DNA from 3 places in the Pseudomonas orientalis genome. Region 2 is predicted to be linked to each of the others. Evidence: riboswitches for the same ligand, from Rfam matches in the RefSeq annotation. Region 2 holds a riboswitch; each other region holds the start of a gene.
What was found. A riboswitch is a leader RNA that binds a small molecule or an ion and turns the genes downstream of it on or off. The one in region 2 is predicted to bind cobalamin.

Region 1 (3,270 bases), 260 kb from region 2:
CGCCACGTCAAAACTGACCTGTCCTATCGCCCAAGGCTTGCCGACCTTCGCCCACTGCTCACGCCCAGTCCATCCTTGCTGGAGGCCAGGGCCGCGACGCCGCGTGTCACCGCAGCCAAGGACCTGCAGGATCGGCGCGGCTACGCCGAGGATTTTCTCGGCAGCTTCGCGGTGCCCTGGCCCACGCTGGAACCGACCGTGGCAGGCGACGCCCAGCCCGGGCGCCTGGACTACACGCACTTTTCCATCAGCATGTCGCGCGCCCGCCGCCTGGCACTCTATGTCGGCGTCAACATCGACGGCGGCAAGCACGTGGATATCGTGCGCAGCAACGACACCTGGGCCTACGACGGCCGCCTGCCCCTCGACGCCCAGGTGGGCGACGACCTCTACGCCGGCAACGGCCTGGACCGTGGTCATCTGGTGCGGCGCCAGGACCCGAACTGGGGCGACGAGGCGAACACCGCCAACCTCGACACCTTCCACTTCACCAACTGCTCGCCGCAGATGAGCGGCTTCAACCAGAAGACCTGGCTGGAACTGGAGGACTATATCCTCGACAACACCCAGCGCTGGAAAGCCCGCGCCAGTATCTTCAGCGGGCCGGTGTTCGCCGACGACGACCGCCTGTACCGTGGCGTGAAAATCCCCCAGGCGTTCTGGAAAGTCGTGGCCTACCTCAGCGACGACGGCAAACCCTCCGCCAGCGCGTACATGATTGATCAGCGCCGCGAGCTGGATCAACTGGACCTGGTCTTCGGCCCGCTCAAAACCTACCGGCGCAGCGTGTTGCAGATCGAACAACTGACCGGGATCCGCTTCGGCAACCTGGCCGACTACGACGGTTTCAGCAACGAAGAGCGCGCCACCGGAACGCGGATCGAAGCGCTGATCCGGGGGCCGCAGGATATCCGACTCTGAGCACGGCCCACTGTAGGAGCGAGCTTGCTCGCCAAGCACCTTCGAGCACCGCGAGGCATCCGGTTGACCGCGTTATCGTTAACGTCCTTCGCGAGCAAGCTCGCTCCTACAGGCCGTGATCGACTACCATAGCGCCGCCGGTTCCCACACGGGACTAATAGGGAATTCGAAACGCCGCCCGCGACGTCAATCGAAACTGCCCCCGCAACTGTAGGTGCCGAGCCTGCTCCCCACTGCCACTGGACGTCGTCCGGGAAGGCCGGAGCCTGGCGACGACGCATCAGTCAGGAGACCTGCCGGCCAAGTGACTCACTAACCGGCGGGGTGTCCGGGAAGGCCATCCTTGCGCTGCCCGGCCGGCGGCGCGCGTGGGTGTATTTCCGAACCGTCCCTGCCCTGCTTCACCGACGGTTCAAACGGAGACTGCCCCATGCTGCCACGCGTTACGGCCCTGATCATCGGCCTGGGTGTCTGCGCCCTGGCCCAAGCCGCGCCGACCCACTACCCGCTGACCGTGGAAAACTGCGGCAGCCCCATCACCTTTGCGCAAGCCCCCGCGCGCAGCGTGACCATCGGCCAGGCCGCCACCGAGATGCTGTATGCGCTGGGCGTGGGCGATAAAGTGGTCGGCACGTCGCTGTGGTTCAACGATGTACTGGCGCAGTACAAGGCGCAGAACGACAGCATCGAGCGTCTGGCCAATAACGAGCCGAGCTTCGAGGCGGTGATCGCCAAGCGCCCGCAACTGGTGGCCGCCGAGCTGGAATGGGTGGTCGGCCCCCAAGGCGTGGTGGGCACCCGCGAACAGTTCCATGAACTGAATATCCCCACGTACCTGCTGCCCTCCGACTGCGAAGGCAAGGACAACCTGGTGGGCGCCGATGGCACGCGGCTGGAGCCGTTTCGCATCGAGACGATCTACAAAGGCCTCAGCCAACTGGCCGAGATCTTCGACGTGCAAGCGCGCGGCCAGCAACTGACCGACGAACTCAAGACGCGCCTGGCCAAATCGATCGCCACCGCGCAGGGCAAAGGCTTGAAGCAGGCCAGCGCGCTGGTATGGTTCTCCAGTGCCGAAATGGCCAGCGACCCTTACGTGGCCGGCCACAAAGGTGTTCCCCAATTCATGCTGCAAACCCTCGGCCTGCGCAACGTGGTGCAGTCCGATGAAGAGTGGCCCGCCGTCGGCTGGGAGACCATCGCCAAGGCCAACCCCACCTTCCTGGTGATCGCGCGCATGGACCGCCGCCGCTACCCCGCCGACGACTATGAAAAGAAGCTGGCCTTCCTGCGCAGTGACCCGGTAACGCGCAACATGGACGCGGTGAAACACAACCGCATCATCATCCTCGACGCCCTGGCACTGCAGGCCAGCCTGCGCACCTTCGACGGCCTGGAACAACTGGCCGCCGCCATCGACGGCTACGACCTGCCGCAATGATACGAACCCTGCTCGCCCTCACGCTGCTGCTGATCGCCCTGCTTGCCGGCGTGGCCATCGGCGAAACCGCTATCTCGCCGCAGGTGGTGCTCCAGGTGCTCGCCAACAAACTGTGGGCGGCCAGCTACGTGCTCGACCCCATCGACGAAGGCGTGGTGTGGAACTACCGCCTGACCCGCGCCCTGGTCGCCGGTGCCTGTGGCGCGGGCCTGGCGACCTGTGGAGTGATCCTGCAGTCGTTGCTGCGCAATCCGCTGGCCGACCCGTATTTGCTCGGCATCAGCGCCGGCGCCTCGACCGGTGCGGTGCTGATTGCCTTGCTCGGGGTGGGCGGCGGTTTGATTTCGTTGTCGGCGGGCGCCTTTGTCGGCGCCATGGCCGCGTTCGCACTGGTGATCCTGCTGGCGCGGGCCAGCGGATCGTCCAGCGGCACTGGCCAGATCATCCTCGCCGGCATTGCCGGTTCGCAGTTGTTCAATGCGCTTACCGCGTTCCTGATTACCAAGTCGGCCAGCTCCGAACAGGCGCGCGGCATCATGTTCTGGCTGTTGGGCAACCTCAGCGGCGTGCGCTGGCCGTCGGTGTGGCTGGCGGTGCCGGTGGCGGTCGGCGGGCTGATGGTGTGCCTGTGGCACCGACGTGCGCTGGATGCATTTACCTTCGGCACCGATTCGGCGGCCTCGCTGGGCATTCCAGTGCGTCGCGTGCAGGTCGTGCTGGTGGGCTGCGCGGCGGTGGTGACGGCGGTGATGGTGTCGATTGTCGGCTCCATCGGGTTTGTCGGGCTGGTGATCCCCCATGCCGTACGCTTGATGCTCGGCTCCGGGCACTCGCGCCTGCTGCCGGCCAGCGCCCTGGGTGGCGCCTTGTTCCTGATCGCGGCAGATGTGCTGTCGCGTACCTTGATC
Region 2 (3,270 bases):
CCCGATAGCGGTGTGTCAGCCACTGGAGATAGTGACTGATACACCGCCATCGGGGGCAAGCCCCCTCCCACATTGTTTTGTGGTGTGCCTGAGAGGGTTTACTTGGCAGCGGAAACCCGCCACACCTTATTGCCCACATCATCCGCCACCAGCAAAGCGCCTTGCTGATCGATCACCACCCCCACTGGCCGACCCATGGCGTTCTCATCTTTATCAAGGAACCCGGTCAGCACATCCACCGGCTTGCCCTTAGGCTGCCCACCCTCGAACGGCACGAAGATCACCTTGTAGCCACTGTGCGGCTTGCGATTCCACGAGCCATGCTGGCCGATGAACGCACCGTTGCTGAACTGCGCCGGTAGTTTGCTGCCTTGCGCGAAAGTCAGCCCCAATGACGCGGTATGCGGGCCGACCGCATAGTCCGGCGCAATGGCTTTGGCCACCAGCTGCGGGTTCTGCGGCGTGACGCGCACGTCCACATGTTGCCCGTAATAGCTGAAAGGCCAGCCGTAGAACGCGCCATCCTTGACCGAGGTGATGTAGTCCGGCACCAGGTCACTGCCGATTTCATCGCGTTCGTTCACTGCCGTCCACAGCTTGCCGCTCTGGGGTTCCCAGGCCATGCCGTTGGGGTTACGCAGGCCGGAGGCGAAAATACGGTGCTGGCCCGTGGCGCGGTCCACTTCCCAGATCGCCGCCCGGCCTTCTTCGGCTTCCAGACCGTTCTCGCCGACGTTGCTGTTGGAGCCGACGCTGACATACAGCTTGCTGCCATCCTGGCTGGCCACCACGTTTTTGGTCCAGTGATGGTTGAGGCTGCCACCCGGTAAGTCGACAACCTTGGTGCCGGCCGCCTTGATCGCGGTTTCGCCAGGCTGGTAGGGGAAACGCAGCAACTTGTCCGAGTCCGCCACGTACAGGTCGTTACCGACCAGGGCCATGCCGAACGGCGAGTTGAGGTTTTCCAGGAACACCGTGCGCGTTTCGGCGACACCGTCGTGGTCGGCATCGCGCAGCAGGGTGATGCGGTTCGGGCTCGGCACACCCGCGCCGGCGCGGCCCATGACTTTTTCCATGACCCAGCCGCGAATGCCTTTGGTGTCATCCGGCTTGGGCGGTGCGTTGGTCTCGGCCACTAGTATGTCGCCATTGGGCAACACATAGAGCCAGCGCGGATGCTCCAGGCCCTCGGCAAATGCGGCCACCTGCGTGCCGGCTGCGGCAGTTGGCTTGGCACCTTCTGGCCAACCGACAGCCGGCGCGATGTTTACGGTGGGGATCAGCGTCTTGTTCGGTTCCGGCAACCGGGGCGAGGGTCCGGTGCCATCTGCCACCTGCAGAGTGGAGCTTTCTCCGCAGGCGGCGAGGGTGCCGGCGAACATGATCAGTAAGGCGAGTCTGGTTTTATGCATGGTGTTCTCCTGAATACCTGTAAGGGTAGAGAAGCACATCACCTTGATGGTTCAAGTACAGGGCCAGCTTTAATTGACGCTCCACCCCCAACCCACTAACCTTCGCGGCTTGTTCCAGGTGCTCTGTGGCGTTTGCGTCGACAGAGTGAAACAGGGAAGCCGGTGAGTGAGCGCACTTGTACACAGTGCTGCCGCAATTCCGGCGCTGCCCCCGCAACGGTAAATGAGTCAAGACGGCGCTGTTGGCCACTGTATCGCAGGCGATATGGGAAGGCGCGCCGTTGGCCGGCACTGTCTTTTACACAGGCAGAGCGCCACTCATGAGCCCGGAGACCGGCCTGAAACATTCAACAGCATCACGGTGGGCGATGCTTGGCTGTCTGTTTTATTTTTTCCTGCCCGCCGTTTTTGTCCAGCCCCAACGGAGAGCTGCCATGACCGATACCCCCGACCGCGAAGAACGCCACCTGGCGCGCATGCTGCGCAAAAAAGCCGTGATCGATGAACGCATCGCCAATTCGCCCAATGAGTGCGGTTTGCTGCTGGTGCTGACCGGCAACGGCAAGGGCAAGAGCAGTTCCGCCTTCGGCATGCTGGCCCGGGCCATGGGCCATGGCATGCAATGCGGCGTGGTGCAGTTCATCAAGGGGCGCCACAGTACCGGCGAAGAGCTGTTCTTCCGCCGTTTCCCCGAGCAAGTGCACTTCCATGTGATGGGCGAAGGCTTCACCTGGGAAACCCAGGATCGCCAGCGCGATATCGCGGCCGCCGAAGCGGCCTGGGCCGTCTCCCGGGCGATGCTCAATGACCCCTCCATCGGCCTGGTAGTGCTGGACGAATTGAACATTGCGCTCAAGCACGGCTACCTCGATCTGGACCAGGTGCTCAGCGACCTGCAAGCCCGTCCGCCGATGCAGCACGTGGTGGTCACCGGCCGTGGCGCCAAGCCTGAACTGATCGAAATGGGCGATACCGTCACCGAAATGGGCATGCTCAAGCACGCGTTCCAGGCCGGTATCAAGGCTCAGAAAGGCGTCGAACTTTGAATCAGCCCCGTCATTGCCCGGCCGTATTGATCGCCGCACCGGCGTCCGGTCAAGGCAAAACCACCGTCACCGCCGCGTTGGCGCGTTTGCACCGCAACCTGGGGCGCAAGGTCCGCGTATTCAAATGCGGGCCGGACTTTCTTGACCCGATGATTCACGAACGCGCCAGTGGCGCGCCGGTGTATCAATTGGACATGTGGATGGTCGGCGAGCAGGAAAGCCGTCGCCTGTTGTGGGAAGCGGCGGGGGAGGCCGACCTGATCCTGATCGAAGGCGTGATGGGCCTGTTCGACGGCACCCCGTCCAGCGCCGACCTGGCGCGGCATTTCGGTGTACCGGTGCTGGGCGTGATCGACGGCACGGCCATGGCGCAGACCTTTGGCGCGCTCGCGCTGGGCCTGGCGCGCTACCAGCCGGACCTGCCGTTCGCCGGGGTGCTCGCCAACCGCGTCGGCACGCTGCGCCATGCGCAGTTGCTGGAGGGCAGCCTGACCGAAGGGTTGCGCTGGTACGGCGCGCTGTCGCGCGAAACCGGTATTGAATTGCCCAGCCGACACCTGGGCCTGGTGCAAGCCAGCGAACTGAATGACCTTGACGCGCGTCTGGACGCCGCCGCCCAGGCGCTGGGCAGCAGTTGCGAAGTGGCCGTGCCGCCGCCGGTGACGTTTGCCGCGCCCGAAGTCATCGAGGCCGAGCCGCTGCTCGCCGGGGTACGCATTGCGGTAGCCCGTGACGAAGCCTTCGCCTTTACCTACGGCGCCAGCCTCGACCTGCTGCGGGCAATGGGGGCCGAGTTGAGCTTCTTTTCCCCG
Region 3 (3,270 bases), 890 kb from region 2:
AACGGTCATGCAAGATTCCTGTTGGAGTGCCCGCGAGCATGAACAATGCTCAAGATCGGGTGCGGTGATTATCCGGGCTGTGGTCGACGCCAGCCAATGCAAAGGTAGCCTGCGCGCTTTTACGGCGAGTGATCAGCAGTCGGGCAGGGGCGCCGGCGAGGTGCTCGGCCAGGGCCAGGGCGGCGCTTTCGGCAACCCCATGACACTGAGTATGGGCAAACGCGACGGCGGATTTGTGGCTCAAGCGGTCCTCATAGGCGCTCAGGTGCTCGGCACTGAAACACAGCAGCGGCACATTCAGGATCTGAGCCAGTGCCAAAAGCCCTGGCTCAGCCTGTTTGCGCTCGATACTCGCCAATGCGCTGATGCGCCGGCGGTCGATTCCGACCTCGGCGAGGGCGCTGTCAACCAGCGCCAGCAGGGCCTGAGCACCACAGCCGCGCTGACAGCCCAGGCCGACGACCAGGGTCATGCCGAGTAGGATTCGTCGCGGTGACGGCGGAACAGCCAGGCGCTGATCAAACCCAGGGCCAGCCAGAACGCAACGTTGGTCAACTGCGACGCGATCTTGAACCGGGTTTCGAGGGCTTGTGGTGCCAGCATCGAATGCACCTCGGGTTGCGGAGCGCCGATCACGTGGGGCACAACAAGAATTGCCACACCCAGCACTTTCAGCAACCCGTTGCGCCCGAACACCAGCAACGCAATGCCCGCAGCCGTCGAGGCGGCGGTGCCGGCCCACCAGATCTGGCGCTGTGCCAGGTCTGCGGCGGCGGTGCCCGGCAACTCCGGCGGCAGGCCCAGGGTGGGAGCCAGTACAAAGGTTGCATAACCGGCCAGGCCCCACAGCAAACCTTGGGCGGTGCGGGTGGGGGCACGCAGGGTATAGAGCCCGGCCAGCATCAGCGCAAACCCGACCGCCACTACCAGGTTGCCACCGGTGGTGGACAACACGCGTTGCCAGCCGTCCTGCGGCTCCCAGGCCTGGGCGTCATGGGCGTGTGCAGGCGTGCCGGCCGCGTTTTCATGCGCAGCCTCGGCGGCTGACGGGGCCTTTTCGAAAGTTTCGGCCTGCAAAATCAGCGGAGCGACCCAGAAACTTTGCAGCAGCGTCAGCAACAGGGCAGCCAAAAGACCGGTGAAACCCGCAGTTTGCGCGATACGCTTGATCATCTCGGCAGGCCTCAGTGGCACGGGAAAGCAGCGCTGTGGCGCGTATCGTGGGCGGCGTTGTGCACCGCCTCGATATGCGAGAAGCCGGCAAAGTACACCAGGCACGCGCCGAGGATCGACGCGCCTATGGCGGCGGTCAGGCGTTGACTCAGGCTGGAGGTGCTGCTGGCGGCGTGCGAGGTGCTGCGGATGATCGACATGGCGCGTCCCTTTCAAGTGTCTTGAGTGAAACGAGCGCATGCAAACGCCGCGAGCCAGGCACGCAGCGTTCTGAACAGCGCCCGCCCACCGCGGGTTTGTTATCTGAATGTGTTCGGGCCGGTCTCCGGGCTTGCAAGGGGCGGCTCTGAAAGAGCCTCCGGACAAGCATCTCCTTCCCATGCACATGCACAGTGGATTTGACGCTTCGCTCGCTTACCGTTGCGGGGGCAGCACCGGACTGCTCATGCCCTCGATCAAGCAAGGCATGGGTCACCGGTTTCCCGTTTCACCCTGTGAAGGGCACCCGAAACATACTGCATAGGAAAACACGCGTATCACTGGCTCGTCAATTAAGGCGAGTCCCGGCGGTGGGGGCGGCAGCAACGGGCAGCCCGGAGCAATATTTCCAATTGGTTTTGCGAAGGCGTCGCGCTTTATTTGCCGTAGTGCTTGTTGGAAGGTAAGCGTCGTGGAAATGGACATCATCGAAAGTGGAGGCTTATTTATGACGAATGTATCCCGAGGCAATGTCAGTCCTGGCTATCTTTACCAATCTGCCGATCAATTACCCAACTCACCCCAGGCGACGCAGTCTCAACCGCCTGACGCCAATGCGCCTGCAATGTACGACGTCACTGCGCGCGCCGACGATCCGTATTATCGCGCCGGCTCGCGCAAGCCTTCACGCTCTCTGGATGAAATGGCTCGCCATATTGACCGGCGTGGTCGAAGGTTGCATGACAGCAACGGCGACGGGGTGTTGCGTCTCTCTTATACGTTCAATGAAGCCTCAGCCAATGAGAGCAAGTTCAACGACACTCAAAAAGACCAGGCCCGGCGCGCCATGCAGTCCTGGGCCGATGTGGCAAACATTACGTTTGACGAAGACACTGTTGGGGCTGAAGGTCGCCTGCGGTTTGTCAACGACAAGACACCGGCCGTTGCGGATGCCGTTTTTTTGCGCTATCAGGCGCGCATTCGGGTGAACTCCGGTTATGCAGATAATCGCGCGCCGACGGTTAACGGCTTTGAACGCCAGACGCTCACCCATGAGATAGGCCATACGCTGGGCGCCGCGCATACCGGCGATTATGATGCCACCCGTGGGCCTGTCGCTTATGAGACGCACGCCGCTTACGCGCAAGACAGTCGTGCCTATTCCGTCATGAGCTATTTCGCTCCGGGCAATACGCACCATGACTTCAATGGTCAATACGCCTCTTCGCCGCTGATGGCCGATATTGCCTGGTGTCAGCGGGTGTACGGGGCCAACCACCACACTCGCAATACCGATACCACCTACGGGTTCAACTCCAATACCCAGCGGGACGACCTGTCATTGAATTCGTCGCGCGACGGTGCTGTCTTCTGCGTCTGGGATGGCGGAGGCAACGATACGTTGGATTTCTCCGGCTATCATCAGAACCAGGTGATCAACCTGCGCGCCCAGTCGTTTTCCGACGTAGGGGGCATGAAGGGTAATGTTTCCATCGCCAAGGGCGTCGTCCTGGAAAACGCCATCGGCGGTTCTGGCAATGACGTACTGATCGGAAATGACGCCGACAACCGTCTCAAGGGCGGAGCCGGCGCGGACCGCATGCGAGGGGGGGCAGGCAGCGACACGTTCGTATACGACAATGCCGGTGATTCGACGTTATATGCGCCTGATCAGTTAGTAGACTTTGTCAGCGGTCAGGACATCATCGATATTTCCTCGCTGTTGCGCAGGCATTCCATCGACTCGCTGACATTCGTCAGCCAGCTCACCGGGCGGGCAGGCGAGGTGGGCGTGGGCTACGATCCGCAGACGAACGAGTCATGGGTAGTGCTCGACCTGACCGGCAATGGCGAAATTGATTTCTACCTCGAGAGCCGCGGCCAAATCGGGCATGCCGA

Region 1: another riboswitch for cobalamin. It lies ahead of MRY17_RS16960 (ABC transporter substrate-binding protein); the one in region 2 lies ahead of cobO (cob(I)yrinic acid a,c-diamide adenosyltransferase).
Region 3: another riboswitch for cobalamin. It lies ahead of MRY17_RS14235 (CbtB domain-containing protein); the one in region 2 lies ahead of cobO (cob(I)yrinic acid a,c-diamide adenosyltransferase).

What each region holds. Positions count from the first base shown of each region.
Region 1 is NZ_CP094351.1:3,820,116-3,823,385, forward strand. Features, by position in the region: gene MRY17_RS16955 (DNA/RNA non-specific endonuclease) at 1-921, shown strand, start outside; cobalamin riboswitch at 1,043-1,236, shown strand; gene MRY17_RS16960 (ABC transporter substrate-binding protein) at 1,352-2,362, shown strand; gene MRY17_RS16965 (FecCD family ABC transporter permease) at 2,359-3,270, shown strand, end outside.
Region 2 is NZ_CP094351.1:4,083,461-4,086,730, reverse strand. Features, by position in the region: gene MRY17_RS18110 (PQQ-dependent sugar dehydrogenase) at 99-1,412, opposite strand; cobalamin riboswitch at 1,512-1,768, shown strand; gene cobO (cob(I)yrinic acid a,c-diamide adenosyltransferase) at 1,847-2,458, shown strand; gene MRY17_RS18100 (cobyrinate a,c-diamide synthase) at 2,455-3,270, shown strand, end outside.
Region 3 is NZ_CP094351.1:3,191,846-3,195,115, reverse strand. Features, by position in the region: gene cobM (precorrin-4 C(11)-methyltransferase) at 1-9, opposite strand, end outside; gene MRY17_RS14245 (cobalamin biosynthesis protein) at 50-472, opposite strand; gene MRY17_RS14240 (CbtA family protein) at 469-1,173, opposite strand; gene MRY17_RS14235 (CbtB domain-containing protein) at 1,185-1,373, opposite strand; cobalamin riboswitch at 1,472-1,697, opposite strand; gene MRY17_RS14230 (M10 family metallopeptidase C-terminal domain-containing protein) at 1,850-3,270, shown strand, end outside.